2 regions of the Streptomyces sp. NPDC058620 genome follow, and region 2 is predicted to be linked to the other one. Evidence: predicted binding sites of a transcription regulator. Region 2 holds the regulator's gene; the other holds the start of a gene.
What was found. Region 2 encodes HspR, which represses chaperone genes until heat shock. Its sites were predicted from a motif close to TTGAGNNNNNNNNNCTCAA; they were not measured.

Region 1: lon (endopeptidase La) is a predicted target of HspR. The motif match lies at 1,864-1,882, and genes of this name have one in related genera.

Annotation. Positions count from the first base shown of each region.
Region 1 covers NZ_JBHXQO010000008.1:80,257-88,665, reverse strand. The annotation lists gene lon (endopeptidase La) at 1-1,841, opposite strand, end outside; gene ACFWSK_RS11285 (isochorismatase family protein) at 2,025-2,609, shown strand; gene ACFWSK_RS11280 (spermidine synthase) at 2,802-3,479, shown strand; gene ACFWSK_RS11275 (response regulator transcription factor) at 3,711-4,448, shown strand; gene ACFWSK_RS11270 (ATP-binding protein) at 4,445-5,521, shown strand; gene ACFWSK_RS11265 (multifunctional oxoglutarate decarboxylase/oxoglutarate dehydrogenase thiamine pyrophosphate-binding subunit/dihydrolipoyllysine-residue succinyltransferase subunit) at 5,779-8,409, shown strand, end outside.
Region 2 covers NZ_JBHXQO010000039.1:27,215-35,623, forward strand. The annotation lists gene ACFWSK_RS27815 ((Fe-S)-binding protein) at 1-745, opposite strand, end outside; gene ACFWSK_RS27820 (sugar transferase) at 841-1,548, opposite strand; gene dnaK (molecular chaperone DnaK) at 1,846-3,702, shown strand; gene grpE (nucleotide exchange factor GrpE) at 3,699-4,349, shown strand; gene dnaJ (molecular chaperone DnaJ) at 4,443-5,630, shown strand; gene ACFWSK_RS27840 (heat shock protein transcriptional repressor HspR) at 5,632-6,084, shown strand; gene ACFWSK_RS27845 (LuxR C-terminal-related transcriptional regulator) at 6,109-7,125, opposite strand; gene ACFWSK_RS27850 (helix-turn-helix transcriptional regulator) at 7,316-8,296, opposite strand.

The sequences.
Region 1 (8,409 bases), on a different contig from region 2:
ACGCCCGGCACCGCGGTGCGGCGCTCGGCCGGGTCCTGTGCGGACTCGGGCACGTGGTGCGGGCGCCCGATCAGGCCCCGCAGATCCTCGTCCGTGACCGTGAACGGCAGCTCGCGTTCGCCCAGTTCGTGCTGGGCCGCGACCTTGCGGAGCAGCCGGGCGACGGCCCGCTCCAGATTGCGGACGCCGGCCTCGCGGGTGTACTCGCCGGCCAGCTTGCGCAGCGCGGACTCGTCGAGCGCGACCTCTTCCTTCTCCAGGCCGGCCCGCTCCAGCTGGCGCGGGAGCAGGTGGTCGCGTGCGATGACGACCTTCTCGTCCTCGGTGTAGCCGTCCAGCCTGACCAGCTCCATGCGGTCGAGCAGGGCCTCCGGGATGGCGTCGAGCACATTGGCCGTCGCCAGGAAGACGACGTCGCTGAGGTCGAGTTCGACCTCCAGGTAGTGGTCGCGGAAGGTGTGGTTCTGCGCCGGGTCGAGGACCTCCAGGAGGGCGGCGGCCGGGTCGCCCCGGAAGTCCGAGCCGACCTTGTCGATCTCGTCGAGCAGGACGACCGGGTTCATGGAACCGGCCTCCTTGATGGCGCGGACGATACGCCCGGGAAGCGCGCCGACGTACGTACGCCGGTGGCCCCTGATCTCCGCCTCGTCCCGGACACCGCCGAGCGCGACACGGACGAACTTGCGGCCCATGGCGTGCGCGACGCTCTCACCGAGCGAGGTCTTTCCGACTCCAGGAGGGCCCACCAGAGCCAGCACGGCGCCGCCCCGGCGGCCGCCGACGACTCCCAGACCGCGGTCGGCACGGCGCTTGCGCACCGCCAGGTATTCGGTGATCCGCTCCTTCACGTCCTGGAGGCCCGCGTGCTCGGCGTCGAGAACGCGCTGCGCACCCGGGATGTCGTACGCGTCCTCGGTCCGCTCGGTCCACGGCAGTTCGAGGACGGTGTCGAGCCAGGTCCTGATCCAGGAGCCCTCTGGGCTCTGGTCGGAGGACCGCTCCAGCTTGTCGACCTCCTTGAGCGCGGCCTCGCGGACGTGCTCGGGAAGGTCGGCGGCCTCGACGCGGGCCCGGTAGTCGTCGGACTCGTCCTCCGGGTCGCCGTTGAGCTCCGAGAGCTCCTTGCGTACGGCGTCGAGCTGGCGCCGCAGCAGGAACTCGCGCTGCTGCTTGTCGACACCCTCCTGGACGTCCTTGGCGATGGACTCGGCCACGTCCTGCTCGGCGAGGTGTTCGCCGAGCCACTGGATGGCGAGCTTCAGCCGGGCGACCGCGTCGGCGGTCTCCAGGAGCTGCACCTTCTGGGCGGTGGTCAGGAACGGCGAGTAACCGGAGTTGTCGGCGAGGGCGGAGATGTCCTCGATCTGCTGCACCCGGTCCACGACCTGCCAGGCGCCGCGCTTCTTCAGCCAGCTGGTGGCGAGCGCCTTGTACTCCGTGACCAGTTCCACGGCGGAGCCGGGCAACGGGTCCGGGACGAGGACGTCGACCTTGGTCCCCTCCACCCACAGCGCTCCGCCGGGCCCACTGGTCCCGGCACCGATCCGCACCCGGTCACGGGCCCGGATGAGCGCACCCGGGTCCCCGTCCGAGAGCCGGCCGACCTGCTCGACGGTGCCGAGGACGCCGGTCCCCGTGTAGGTCCCGTCGATACGCGGGACGAGCAGCACCTCGGGCTTGCCGCCGCCGGCACGTGCGGCGGCCTGCGCGGCCTCCACGGCGGCCCGCACCTCCGTGTCCGACAGATCCAGCGGCACCACCATTCCGGGCAGCACTACCTCGTCGTCGAGCGGCAGCACAGGCAGATCGATCGGTGTGAACGCCTTGGACTCCGTAGCCATGATCTCCCCTTCGGCAGTCAAGTTGAGCTATGTGGACTCAATGCTCCTGAGCGCCTGAATGTTCCCCAAGCCCTGTTCGCTCTCAGCGATCACTCGTCACGCGCCGCTCCGGCGCCCGTTCGCGCCCCTGCACGGCTCGAAATCGCGTGGCAGCGCGCGGGGCCGGGTCGCGATGATGGCGCCATGACCCTTCCCGGCTTTCCCCTCCAGGCCCTGCTCGTGGTGGACGTGCAGTCCGCCTCCGTCACCGGGGCGGGTGCGGTGCCCGGAGCGGCCCTGCTCCTGGACCGGACGACGGACCTGATCGCACGGGCCCGTACGAGCGGGGCGCTCGTCGTCCACATCCAGAACGACGGGCCCGCCGGAGCGGGCGACGAGCCGCACACCCCCGGCTGGGAACTCCACCTCCCCGTCGGGACCGGCCCCCGCGAGTGCGTCGTCCGCAAGTCCATGGACGACGGCTTCGAGGAGACCTCCCTGGGCGGCCTGCTGGCCGGCCACGGAGTGCGGGGCCTCGTCGTCTGCGGCCTGATGTCCGAGATGTGCGTCCAGGCCACGGCCCGGGGGGCCCTGGCACGCGGTTATCGGGTTGTCCTCCCGTACGACGCCCACGCGACGCACAACATTCCTGCCGCCCCCGGAATCAGCGAGGAGATTCCGGCGGCCACGGCATCACGGGTCGCCGCCTGGGCCATCAGCGACGAGGCCGAGGTCACCGCATGCGCCGCGGACGTCACGTTCGCACCCCTGCCGTCGCCGGCCCACTGAATGAACAACCTGTCGCCTCCGCGCGACCGCCCCGACCGGATGTACGACGAGAAACCGGCCGGCGCCCGGCTGGACGCGTCCCGCACCGATGCCCCCGCCGCCGTCTCCTCAATTCGCTGGTCCGGGGCTGCCCGGAGCGCCAGGATGGTCCGTCGAACCGACCGCCACCACCGGAGACCGGAGAGCCACGTCATGCCCGCCAGCACCGCCCCCGTCACGCTCGACCGCCGCGAAGGCCCCTTCGGCGAAGTCGTCCTGCGCGAGCGCGGGGACGACTTCGAGATCATCGCCAACGGCTGTTTCCTCATGGACACATCCGACGGGCGGTCCGAGCGGCTGCTGATCGACGCGGCCCTCGCGGCGCTGCCCGACGGGCGCACCGCCCCGGCCGTGCTCATCGGCGGTCTCGGCGTCGGGTTCTCGCTCGTCCGGGCCGCCGAGGAGGAACGCTGGGGGCGGATCGTCGTCGTCGAGCGGGAACAGGCGATCGTCGACTGGCACCGGCAGGGGCCGCTGGACCGGATCTCCGGCCCGGCGCTGGCCGATCCGCGCACCGAGATCGTGCACACGGACCTCGTGGCCCACCTCCGGACGACCACGGAGCGTTACGACGCCCTGTGTCTGGACATCGACAACGGGCCGGACTGGACCGTCACGGAGGACAACGGAAGCCTCTATTCCGCCACCGGTCTCGCCGCCTGCAAGGAGCGTCTCACGCCGGGCGGAGTGCTCGCCGTGTGGTCCGCGCAGCCCTCCTCCGCGTTCGAGCAGGCGATGCGGAATGCCGGATTCAGCGCGGTACGCACTGAAGAAGTAGCCGTTGCCCGAGGTGTACCGGACGTGGTCCATCTCGCACTGCGGACCGGCTGAGCCCCCACCCGGTACGCACATCGCCCCTATGGCACGGGCCAAGCCCCACAAGGCAGACGATCCGCCCTCCGGAGGGGCGAAAGTCCTCACGCGGGGCAACACCCTGCGTAGCCGTGGACCGTCCGCTGCCTCTACGCTGCTGAGCGGCACATGGGATCTCCCACGAAATTCACAAGCGAAGACCGTGCCTCCGGGGGAATGGCTCCCGCGAGAACGGGCAGGGGCGGGGCGATGGAACAGACACACACCACCCACAACGGCGTCGCGGCCACCCCGGGTGCGCAGCGCCGGGTTCTGGTGGTCGAGGACGACTCCACGATCGTGGACGCCATTGCCGCGAGACTCCGGGCCGAGGGCTTCCTGGTGCAGACCGCGCTGGACGGCCCCGCGGCCGTGGACGCGGCCGAGGCATGGCAGCCCGATCTCATGGTGCTCGACATCATGCTCCCCGGCTTCGACGGGCTGGAGGTCTGCCGCCGCGTGCAGGCCCAGCGCCCCGTGCCGGTGCTGATGCTGACGGCCCGCGACGACGAGACCGACATGCTGGTCGGGCTCGGCGTCGGCGCCGACGACTACATGACCAAGCCCTTCTCCATGCGTGAGCTGGCGGCCCGGGTGCACGTCCTGCTGCGCCGGGTGGAGCGTGCGGCGCTCGCCGCGGTGACGCCGCGCAGCGGCATCCTGCGCCTCGGCGAGCTGGAGATCGACCACGCGCAGCGCCGGGTCCGGGTGCGGGCGGACGACGTCCACCTCACACCGACCGAGTTCGACCTGCTGGTCTGCCTGGCCAATACGCCGCGCGCGGTGCTCTCCCGGGAGCAGCTGCTGGCCGAGGTCTGGGACTGGGCGGACGCCTCGGGCACCCGTACCGTCGACAGTCACATCAAGGCGCTGCGCCGGAAGATCGGCGCCGAGCGGATCCGTACCGTCCACGGCGTCGGCTACGCACTGGAGACCCCCGCGCCATGAACGGGCCCGGCTGCCGGCTGAGACCCTTCTCCATCAAGGCCAAGCTGGGCACGCTCGTCGTGATCTCGGTGTTCATCACCACTGGTCTGCTGATCGTGGCGCTGCGGACCAGGACCGAGTTCCGGTTCATCACGGTGTTCTCGGTGATCGCGACCCTGCTGATCACCCAGTTCGTGGCACACGGTCTGACCGCGCCGCTGGACGAGATGAGAGCCGTGGCCCGGTCCATCTCGCACGGCGACTACACGACGCGGGTGAGCGGGGCCGGCCGCCGCGACGAGCTGGGCGACCTCGCGCAGACGATCAACCGCATGGCGGACGATCTGGAGGCCGAGGACCGGCACCGCAAGGAGCTGGTGGCCAATGTCTCCCATGAGTTGCGCACACCCATCGCGGCGCTGAGAGCCGTGCTGGAGAACGTCGTCGACGGGGTCTCGGCCGCCGATCCGGAGACGATGCGCACGGCGCTGCAGCAGACCGAGCGGCTGGGCCGGCTGGTGGAGACCCTGCTGGATCTCTCCCGGCTCGACAACGGGGTGGTGGCGCTCAAGGCCCGCCGCTTCGAGGTGTGGCCGTATCTCTCCGGGGTGCTGAAGGAGGCCAACCTCGCGGCGTCACAGCGCGGGCTGTCCTCCGGTTCCGGCAACCACTCGCGGCTCGACGTCCATCTGCACCTCGACGTGTCGCCGCCCGAACTGACGGCGCACGCCGACGCGGAGCGGCTGCACCAGGTGGTCGCCAACCTCATCGACAACGCGGTCAAGCACAGCCCGCCGCACGGTCGGGTCACCGTGCTGGCACGGCGCGGGGAGCGCCCCGAGTCGCTGGAGCTGGAAGTCGTCGACGAGGGGCCCGGCATCCCGGAGGCGGAGCGTCACCGGGTCTTCGAGCGGTTCAACCGCGGTCAGGTCCCCTCTCCGCACGGTCCCGGCAGCGACGGCGGTACGGGTCTGGGCCTGGCGATCGCCAGGTGGGCGGTGGAGATGCACGGCGGCCGCATCCGTGTGGCCGAATCAGCACGCGGCTGCCGGATACAGGTCACTCTTCCGGGAGTCCGTCAGCCGCGAGGTTGACATAGAGTTCGAACCGAAGGGCACGTTCTGCGTGCGGTTCCCTGTGTGGTTGCGGTCTAGTGACCGTAACCGCGCTGTCGCGTACCCGAAGTGCGGCGGAACCCCGCTTGTTTCCCGCCATTTCATGCGCCGAAACCCGGCTTCCGATGTGATGTGCGCGACGAAGACAGGCCCGGTCTGCACGTAACGGCCGGGGAGGCGTAGCCTTGATTTCCGCTGTCCATCACCTTGTGAAGCGGAAGAGGGCGGTTGCCGCCGTGTCGTCTCAGTCCCCCAGTAACTCGAGCATCTCGACCGACCAATCGGAGCAGGGGAACAATCCTGCCGCCGCATTCGGGCCCAATGAGTGGCTCGTCGACGAGATCTACCAGCAGTACCTCCAGGACCCCAATTCGGTCGATCGCGCCTGGTGGGACTTCTTCGCCGACTACAAGCCGGGTTCGTCCGGCACGGCGGAAAAGCCCGGCACCGCAGCCGCGGGGGCTGCGGTGACGCCGGCCCCGGCCGGGCCCGCACCGACCCAGACCACCACCGCTGCCCCGGCCGCGCCCGCGCAGACCCCGGCTCCGGCCGCGGCACCTGTCGCTCCGGCGCAGCCCGCAGCCGCCGCTCCGGCACCCGCCGCACCCGCGCCCGCTGCCCCGGCAGCACCGGCGAAGGCCGCGGCGGCTCCGGCACCGGCTGCCGCTCCGGCGAAGGCCGCTCCGGCGGCCGAGGCCCCGGCCGGCCCGGAGTACGTGACGCTGCGCGGCCCCTCGGCCGCGGTCGCGAAGAACATGAACGCCTCGCTGGAGCTGCCGACGGCCACGTCCGTCCGCGCGGTCCCGGTGAAGCTGCTCTTCGACAACCGCATCGTCATCAACAACCATCTGAAGCGCGCCCGGGGCGGGAAGATCTCCTTCACCCACCTCATCGGGTACGCGATGGTGCAGGCCCTCAAGGCCATGCCGTCGATGAACTACTCCTTCACGGTCAAGGACGGCAAGCCGACCCTGGTCAAGCCGGAGCACGTGAACCTCGGCCTGGCCATCGACCTGGTCAAGCCGAACGGTGACCGCCAGCTCGTCGTCGCGGCCATCAAGAAGGCCGAGACGCTCAACTTCTTCGAGTTCTGGCAGGCGTACGAGGACATCGTCCGCCGTGCCCGCGTCGGCAAGCTCGGCATGGACGACTTCACCGGAGTCACCGCCTCGCTGACCAACCCCGGCGGCATCGGCACCGTGCACTCGGTGCCCCGCCTGATGCCCGGACAGGGCCTCATCATGGGCGTCGGCGCGATGGACTACCCGGCCGAGTTCCAGGGCACGTCGCAGGACACCCTGAACAAGCTGGGCATCTCGAAGGTCATGACGCTGACCTCGACGTACGACCACCGGGTCATCCAGGGCGCCGCCTCCGGCGAGTTCCTGCGCGTCCTGAGCCAGCTCCTGCTCGGCGAGAACGAGTTCTACGACGAGATCTTCAAGGCGCTGCGCATCCCCTACGAGCCGGTCCGCTGGCTCAAGGACATCGACGCCTCGCACGACGACGACGTCACCAAGGCCGCACGGGTCTTCGAGCTGATCCACTCCTACCGGGTCCGCGGCCACGTCATGGCCGACACCGACCCGCTGGAGTACCGCCAGCGCAAGCACCCCGACCTCGACATCACCGAGCACGGCCTCACCCTGTGGGACCTGGAGCGGGACTTCGCGGTCGGCGGTTTCGCCGGCAAGACGATGATGAAGCTCCGCGACATCCTCGGCGTCCTGCGCGAGTCGTACTGCCGCACCACCGGCATCGAGTTCATGCACATCCAGGAGCCGAAGGAGCGCAAGTGGCTCCAGGACCGGGTGGAGCGTCCGCGCCCCGCTCCGGAGCGCGAGGAGCAGCTGCGGATCCTGCGCCGCCTCAACGCCGCCGAGGCGTTCGAGACGTTCCTGCAGACGAAGTACGTCGGCCAGAAGCGGTTCTCGCTGGAGGGCGGCGAGTCCGTCATCCCGCTGCTCGACGCGGTCATCGACTCCGCCGCCGAGGCCCGTCTCGACGAGGTCGTCATCGGCATGGCCCACCGCGGCCGGCTGAACGTCCTGGCGAACATCGTCGGCAAGTCGTACGCGCAGATCTTCCGGGAGTTCGAGGGCAACCTCGACCCGCGGTCGATGCACGGCTCCGGCGACGTCAAGTACCACCTGGGCGCCGAGGGCACCTTCACGGGTCTGGACGGCGAGCAGATCAAGGTCTCGCTGGCCGCCAACCCCTCGCACCTGGAGGCGGTCGACCCGGTCCTGGAGGGCATCGCCCGCGCCAAGCAGGACATCATCAACAAGGGCGGCACGGACTTCACGGTCCTGCCCGTCGCGCTCCACGGCGACGCGGCCTTCGCGGGCCAGGGCGTCGTCGCCGAGACCCTCAACATGTCCCAGCTGCGCGGCTACCGCACCGGCGGCACGGTGCACGTGGTGATCAACAACCAGGTCGGCTTCACCGCCGCCCCGGAGTCCTCGCGCTCCTCGATGTACGCCACCGACGTGGCGCGCATGATCGAGGCGCCGATCATCCACGTCAACGGTGACGACCCGGAGGCCGTGGTCCGCGTCGCGCGGCTCGCCTTCGAGTACCGGCAGACGTTCAACAAGGACGTCGTGATCGACCTCATCTGCTACCGCCGCCGCGGTCACAACGAGGGCGACAACCCGGAGTTCACCAACCCGCAGATGTACACCCTGATCGACAAGAAGCGCTCGGTGCGCAAGCTCTACACCGAGTCCCTCATCGGTCGCGGCGACATCACGCTGGAGGAGGCCGAGCAGGCACTCCAGGACTTCCAGGGCCAGCTGGAGAAGGTCTTCGCTGAGGTCCGCGAGGCCACCTCGGCGCCGTCCCAGCCGCACATCCCGCTCGTCCAG
Region 2 (8,409 bases):
ACCAGATGTTCGGGAAGCCGAGGAAGCGGTGCCAGGCCACACCCATGTTGGTGTTGAGTGAGACCGTGATCATCCAGGTGAACGACGTGACGATCTTGAGCGCCGCGACGAAGTAGGTGATCTGCTGGAGCGTGCCGAGGCTCAGACCGTCGAAGGCGGCGACCAGCGGGTACGAGGCGAAGAAGCCGGGCTCCCAGCTGGTCACGTGGTGCTGGGCGCCCTCAAGGCCGCGCAGCGTCATGATGCAGAGGCCGACGATGAGGATGACGGCCTCGACGAAGTACGCCTGGCCGGTCTTGGAGCCCGCGAAGCGGGACTTGCGGCCCGCCTTGCCCGGCCGGCTGAGCTGCCGGATCACGATCAGGGTCACGATCCCGAGGACCGTCATCAGACCGAGGAACTCGGTGAAGATCTCGTACGGCAGCCAGTCGCCGATGAACGGGATCAGCCAGTCGGCCTGGAAGAGCTGGCCGAACGCGTTGACGATCGTGAGCAGCAGCGAGAAGAAGCCCACCGCCACGAACCAGTGCGCGAAGCCGACGATGCCCCAGCGGTTCATACGGGTGTGGCCGAGGAACTCCTTGGCCAGCGTGATGGTGCGCTGTGTGGGGTCACCCGTGCGGGTGCCCGCGGGTACGGGCTGACCGAGTCGCACGAAGCGGTAGATCTGCGCGATGGCGCGGCCGAAAAGCGCGACGGCCACCACCGTGATGACCAGCGACACGATGATCGCGGCGAGTTGCATTTTGGGGGCTCCTCGGGCCTGCGAGGGGTTGGGTTACACCAATGATTATGGATTACTAAGCAGTAACTTAATGAGTCTGTGACGACACTATCCACTTATTCCGCCACGCTGTAGCCGGGCAGGCGGTGATCTGCGTCGCTCAGGTACCCCTTGCCGCCGCGTGGCAACCGGTACAGGACGGCGCGCAGGGCCGCGCGCAGCGGAAGGCGTACCGCTTCCGCCAGAATCGCCAGGTCAAGTCCCATCCAGTGGTGCTCGGCGTAGTGCTGGTCGAGCAGAGCGGGTTCGTCCCAGGGCATCCCGGAGCGGGCCCGCACCTGCGCGAGGCCCGTCAGGCCCGGCCGCAGCTCCTGACGCCGGCGTCCGGCCCCGGGGCCCAGGGTCCTCGGATCGCCCGGCGCGAGGGGTGCCGGGCCGACGAGGGAGAGCTCTCCCCGTACGACGTGGGGCAGCCGGGACAGCAGGTCGAGGCGGCAGCGGCGGGTGCGCAGGGAGCGCAGCTCGAAGGTCCGGCCGCCGAGCCCGGTCCGCTGTTCGCGCACCAGTACGCCGCCGGCCGGTCGCCGTACGGCGAGGGCGAGGGCGCCCACGGCGAGAGCCGGTGAGGCGAGGGCCAGGAGGGCCGCGCCGAGCGTGAGGTCGAGGAGCCGCTTGGCCGTCAGTCGGTCCGTCGTGCGCGCGAGGGTGCGCGTCGCGGTACGGGCGAGGGCCGCCGCGGCCGTCTTCGCCCTCGCGGTCGTGGTGGCGGTCCGCGAGGGGGCGTGTGCCCTGGTTCGTACCGCAGTCCGGTTCGCGTTCTGCATCGCACCTGCCCGGGGATCGGAGGCGTGCCGGTTTTGACCGGCAAACGGCATTTTGTGACAGAACGATCCCATGATGCGATGGTGGGGCGGGGTGTGTGGCGCGCTGGAGGGGGCGGGTGTCGTCCCGTGGGGCGCGCGGTGGGCGGCGCCGCGCGGTGGTTCGGGCGGGAAAACCGCTGGTGGACTGGGGCGTGAGCACGTTAGTTGAGTCGGCCCGGCTCAGGTCTGTTGACTCTGGGGCGGGTGTCATGCATCCTTGAGTCAGATCCACTCAAGTATTCAGTTGGAGGAATCGAAATGGCACGTGCGGTCGGCATCGACCTGGGCACGACTAACTCCGTCGTGAGCGTTCTGGAAGGCGGCGAGCCCACCGTCATCACCAACGCCGAAGGCGCCAGGACCACGCCGTCCGTCGTCGCCTTCGCGAAGAACGGTGAGGTGCTCGTCGGCGAGGTCGCCAAGCGCCAGGCGGTCACGAACGTCGACAGGACCATCCGCTCCGTCAAGCGCCACATGGGCACTGACTGGAAGATCGACCTGGACGGCAAGAGCTTCAACCCGCAGCAGATGAGCGCCTTCATCCTGCAGAAGCTGAAGCGTGACGCGGAGTCCTACCTCGGCGAGAAGGTGACCGACGCGGTCATCACCGTCCCGGCGTACTTCAACGACTCCGAGCGTCAGGCGACCAAGGAGGCCGGCGAGATCGCGGGCCTGAACGTCCTGCGTATCGTCAACGAGCCCACTGCCGCCGCGCTGGCGTACGGGCTCGACAAGGACGACCAGACGATCCTCGTCTTCGACCTCGGTGGCGGCACCTTCGACGTGTCCCTCCTGGAGATCGGCGACGGCGTCGTCGAGGTGAAGGCCACCAACGGTGACAACCACCTCGGTGGTGACGACTGGGACCAGCGCGTCATGGACTACCTGGTCAAGCAGTTCGCCAACGGTCACGGCGTGGACCTGTCCAAGGACAAGATGGCTCTCCAGCGTCTCCGCGAGGCCGCGGAGAAGGCGAAGATCGAGCTGTCCTCCTCCACGGAGACCACGATCAACCTGCCGTACATCACGGCGTCGGCCGAGGGCCCGCTGCACCTGGACGAGAAGCTCACGCGCGCTCAGTTCCAGCAGCTCACCGCGGACCTGCTGGACCGCTGCAAGAACCCGTTCCACAACGTCATCAAGGACGCGGGCATCCAGCTCTCCGAGATCGACCACGTCGTTCTCGTCGGTGGCTCGACCCGTATGCCGGCCGTCGCCGAGCTCGTCAAGGAGCTCACCGGTGGTCAGGAAGCCAACAAGGGCGTGAACCCGGACGAGGTCGTCGCCATCGGCGCCTCGCTCCAGGCCGGTGTCCTGAAGGGCGAGGTCAAGGACGTTCTGCTCCTCGACGTCACGCCGCTGTCGCTTGGTATCGAAACCAAGGGCGGCATCATGACGAAGCTCATCGAGCGCAACACGACCATCCCGACCAAGCGCTCCGAGATCTTCACGACGGCCGAGGACAACCAGCCGTCCGTTCAGATCCAGGTCTACCAGGGCGAGCGCGAGATCGCGGCGTACAACAAGAAGCTCGGAATGTTCGAGCTCACCGGTCTGCCGCCGGCCCCGCGTGGCGTGCCGCAGATCGAGGTCGCGTTCGACATCGACGCCAACGGCATCATGCACGTCGCTGCCAAGGACCTCGGCACCGGCAAGGAGCAGAAGATGACCGTCACCGGTGGCTCGTCGCTGCCGAAGGACGAGGTCAACCGGATGCGCGAAGAGGCCGAGCAGTACGCGGACGAGGACCACCGTCGTCGCGAGGCCGCCGAGTCCCGTAACCAGGGCGAGCAGCTCGTCTACCAGACGGAGAAGTTCCTCAAGGACAACGAGGACAAGGTTCCGGCCGACGTCAAGACGGAGGTCGAGGAGTCCCTCACCGAGCTGAAGGAAAAGCTCAAGGGCGAGGACACCGCCGAGATCCGTACCGCCACCGAGAAGGTCGCGGCCGTCTCCCAGAAGCTGGGCCAGGCGATGTACGCCAACGCCCAGGCCGAGGGTGCGACGCCGGGTGCCGACGCGCCGGGCGCCGGTCAGGCCCAGGCCGACGGTGACGACGTCGTGGACGCCGAGATCGTCGACGACGAGAAGGACACCAAGGGCGGTGCGGTGTGACCGAGGAGACTCCGGGCTTCGAGGAGAAGCCTGACGTCCCCTCCGACACCACCCCTGACGGAGCTGAGCCGAAGGACGCCACCCCCTCTCCGGAGGAGGAGGCGTCCCCGGCCGGGGACTCAGTACAGACAGTCGGTCTGACCGCACAGCTGGACCAGGTCCGCACCGCGCTCAGCGAGCGCACGGGCGACCTCCAGCGGCTCCAGGCCGAGTACCAGAACTACCGCCGCCGCGTCGAGCGGGACCGGGTAACGGTCAAGGAGATCGCGGTCGCGGGTCTCCTGACCGAGCTCCTGCCCGTGCTCGACGACGTCGGCCGCGCGCGGGAACACGGCGAGCTGGTCGGCGGCTTCAAGTCGGTGGCCGAATCGCTGGAGATGGTCGTCGCGAAGCTGGGTCTCCAGCAGTTCGGCAAGGAGGGTGAGCCCTTCGACCCGACGATCCACGAGGCCCTGATGCACTCGTACGCGCCGGATGTCACAGAGGACACCTGCGTGGCGATCCTGCAGCCGGGGTATCGCATCGGCGACCGCACCATCCGCCCCGCGCGGGTGGCCGTGGCCGAGCCGCAGCCCGGCGCGACGCCGGGAGCGGCGAAGGAAGAGAAGGCAGACGACGAGGAGAGCGGTGGCACGGAGGAGGTCTGACATTCAGTCCGACCACCTCGGTGCACACCGACCGGCCAGGAGCCCGGCCCCAGGGCCGGCTCCTCGGCCGATCGTCCGGAAGGAGGGACGTCGATGAGTACGAAGGACTTCGTCGAGAAGGACTACTACAAGGTTCTCGGCGTCCCCAAGGACGCCACCGACGCCGAGGTCAAGAAGGCGTACCGGAAGCTCGCCCGCGAGTTCCACCCGGACGCCAACAAGGGTGACGCCAAGGCGGAGGAGCGCTTCAAGGAGATCTCCGAGGCGAACGACATCCTCGGCGACAGCAAGAAGCGCAAGGAGTACGACGAAGCCCGCGCGCTCTTCGGCAACGGAGGCGGCTTCCGGGCGGGTCCCGGTGGCGCGGGGGGCAACTTCAACTTCGACCTGGGCGACCTCTTCGGAGGCGCCCCGGGCGGCGGCCAGGCCGGCGGCGCCGGAGGGTTCGGCGGCGGTGGTCTGGGAGACGTCTTCGGCGGCCTCTTCAACCGCGGCGGCGCGGGCACCCGTGTGCAGCCACGGCGCGGCCAGGACATCGAGTCCGAGGTGACGCTCAGCTTCACCGAGGCGGTCGACGGGGCCACGGTCCCGCTGCGGATGTCCAGCCAGGCACCCTGCAAGGCGTGTTCCGGCACCGGCGACAAGAACGGCACCCCGAGGGTCTGCCCGACCTGCGTCGGCACCGGACAGGTGTCGCGCGGCAGCGGCGGCGGCTTCTCGCTCACCGACCCCTGCGTGGACTGCAAGGGCCGCGGCCTCATCGCCGAGGACCCCTGCGAGGTCTGCAAGGGCAGCGGGCGGGCGAGGTCGGCGCGCACCATGCAGGTCAGGATTCCGGCGGGCGTCCTGAACGGCCAGCGCATCCGGCTGCGCGGCAAGGGCAGCCCGGGCGAACGCGGCGGACCGGCCGGCGACCTGTACGTCGTCGTCCACGTCGACGCCCACCCCGTCTTCGGCCGCAAGGGCGACAACCTCACCGTCACCGTGCCGATCGCCTTCACGGAGGCGGCGCTCGGCGGCGAGGTGAAGGTCCCGACGCTCGGCGGCCCCCCGGTCACCCTGAAGCTTCCGGCCGGCACCCCCAACGGGCGTACGATGCGCGCCCGCGGCAAGGGTGCGGTCCGCAAGGACGGCACCCGCGGCGACCTGCTGGTCACCGTGGAGGTGGCAGTGCCCACGGACCTCGCACCCGAGGCCCGGGACGCACTGGAGGCATACCGGAAGGCGACCGCGGAGGAGGACCCGCGGGCGGAGCTGTTCCAGGCTGCGAAGGGAGCTTGAGATGGACGGCCGTCGACATAATCCGTACCAGCTAACCGACGAATCACCGGTGTACGTGATCTCGATCGCGGCCCAGCTCTCGGGCCTGCACCCGCAGACGCTGCGCCAGTACGACCGCCTCGGCCTGGTCTCCCCGGACCGCACCGCCGGGCGCGGCAGACGCTACTCGGCCCGCGACATCGAACTGCTGCGCACGGTGCAGCAGTTGTCGCAGGACGAGGGAATCAACCTGGCCGGCATCAAGCGCATCATCGAGCTGGAGAACCAGGTCGCCGCGCTCCAGCAGCGCGTCGCGGAGCTCTCCGCGGCGGTCGACGGGGCGACGGTGGCCATGCAGCAGCGCGAGGCCCAGGTACACGCCTCGTACCGCCGCGACCTGGTCCCGTACCAGGACGTGCAGCAGGCGAGCGCGCTGGTGGTGTGGCGCCCCAAGCCCAAGCGGGTCACGGACTAGCCGCGTTGCCCGTCAGGAGGCCCGTCACCCGTGTTCATCCGGGTGGCGGGCCTCCTGCTCAGGTGCGACCGGTGTCGCGACGATCCCCGACTGCACGAGCAGCGCGCCCAGATGGGTACGGCTCGTCGCGTCGAGTGCCTGCATGAGCTTGGCGATGTGGGCGCGGCAGGTGCGGACGCTGATGCCGAGCTTGCGGGCCACGATGTCGTCGACGTGCCCTTCGACGAGCAGGCGGGCGATGCTGTGCTGGACGGCGGTGACGGGGGTGCCGGGGGCGGCTGTCGGAAGCTGTTCCGCGAAGGGGGTGGCCTGGGCCCAGAGAGTCTCGTACACCCGGACCAGATAGCGGACGATCGCGGGATTGCGGATCTCCAGCGCCATGTTCCGGTCGGGTGTGGCCGGAATGAACGCCACCGTGCGGTCGAAGATGATCAGTCGCTCCACGGTCTGTTCAGTGGTGCGCACCTTCAGGCTGCTCCCCGGTATCTGATCGAGGTATTCCCTGATGGCGGTGCTGTAGCGCGCCGAGTGCTGGTAGAGGTGCCGGAGCTGTGCCCCGCGTGCGATGGCCAGCCGGGCGTTGCCCAGTGACTCCTGTAACTTGTCGGCCGGCCGGTTGCTTCCGGGTTGCGCCGTCCAGACTTCGGCAGTGGCCGTGGCGCTTGCCTCGTAGATGGTCGACTGGATCGTCTGTTTCCCTTCGAGCACGGTGATGGCGAGAGCGAGGTCCTCGCTGGCGACGGAGGCCAGGGGGGACAAGGTACTGCTCAGAGCGGCAGTGAGCTGGATGCGTTCGTCGATTTCCCGTGTGATGGGGTGCAGCAGGTGGGCCAGGGCTGCGGAGGGGGAGACCGGGCGCATCCAGGAGTCGTTCAGAGGGTCGGGATGGAGGAGTGCCATTTCGATGAGGCAGGGGGTGGAAGCGAGTTCGGTGCGGGCAATGCGCCCATTTCTGAGGGCTGACTCGTACAGCCGGATCGCCGGCTCGCAGAGTTCTCTGTTCCCGTGCGGATGGACTGCATTCGTCCCATCCGTATTCATTTGAGAGCCCCTCACTTTTTGCAATGCAACAAGATGACGGTGGTGGAAGCGTAGTTACCGGGGGAGTCTGGATGCGTCGGGGGAGCCGGGAACTTCCCTGATGGATCAGGGTGCGGCCGTGCTCTCCCCCGTTGCGCGGCCGCACCTTCCGGCTCTGGGATGGGGATGCCGGAGGGGCCGGTCGGGCAGGTCAGGAATCCTGGTCCAGGATTCCTGACCGGGCGATCAGGTAGCCGAGTTGTGCCCGGCTGGAACTCCCCAGGGTCGCGGACAGTTTCGCGATGTGGGAGCGGCACGTGCGCACGTGCATGCCCAGGCGGCGTGCGATGGCCTCGTCGACGTACCCGTCGACGAGGAGTTGGGCGATGGAGCGCTGGACGCCACTGACGCCTTCGGGAGTCGGGTCGTACCGAATCTCCTCCAGGAGAGGGGTAGCGCGTTGCCACAACTGCTCGAAGACGCTTGTGAGGTAGGAGACGAGCCCCGGATGCCGGAGTTCCAGAGCGACTGTCCGGTCGTCCTGCGCGGGGATGAAGGCAACCGTCCGGTCGAAGATGAGCATGCGCTCGACGAGTTCCTCCAGGGTCCGGATCTGGACACCCTCGGCGAGGCGCTCCGCGTAGGCGAAGGTTCCTTGGTGGTGTCGCACAGTGTGCTGGTAAAGGGTACGAATGCTGACACCGCGATCGACCACGGCCTGACCGCGTTCCAGCCCCTTACTGAGAATGTTCTCGCTCCGGAGGCCACCGGGTTGAACGGTGAGTACTTCGGTGTGACATTCGGCGGTGGCCACGTCTATGGCAGCGTTGATCCGGGTGCTGCCCTCGAGCACCGTGATGGCGTGAGTGGTCGGCGGGTCCTGTGCGCTGATGTCCATGAATGGCTCAAATGATTCGGCCAGCTCGAGGGAGAGCCTTCTGCGCTCCGTGATTTCCCGCTCGATCGGATGCAGCCGTTGGGCGAGCGCCGCTGAAGGGGGAACGGGGCGAAGCCAGTCGGCGTCATCGGGATCCGGGTGCAAGAGGGCGAAGTCCATCAGGCACGGGGCGGGCGTGACCTCCGCTCGCGGTATCCGGCCGGATCGCAATGCGCTGGCGTAGAGGCGCTGTCCCGCATCGCATAGTTCGGTGATCCCGTGAGGATGTGCCGGTTTTGAGGCACTTGCGATCATTTGCCCACCCCCCATGTTCCTGAACGTGCAGGAACATGATGCATCGATCCGGTGGTGTTCGCGTGGCCGGGTGGGACATCGTCTTAGTGCGGGGGAGATGAATCCATCAAGTG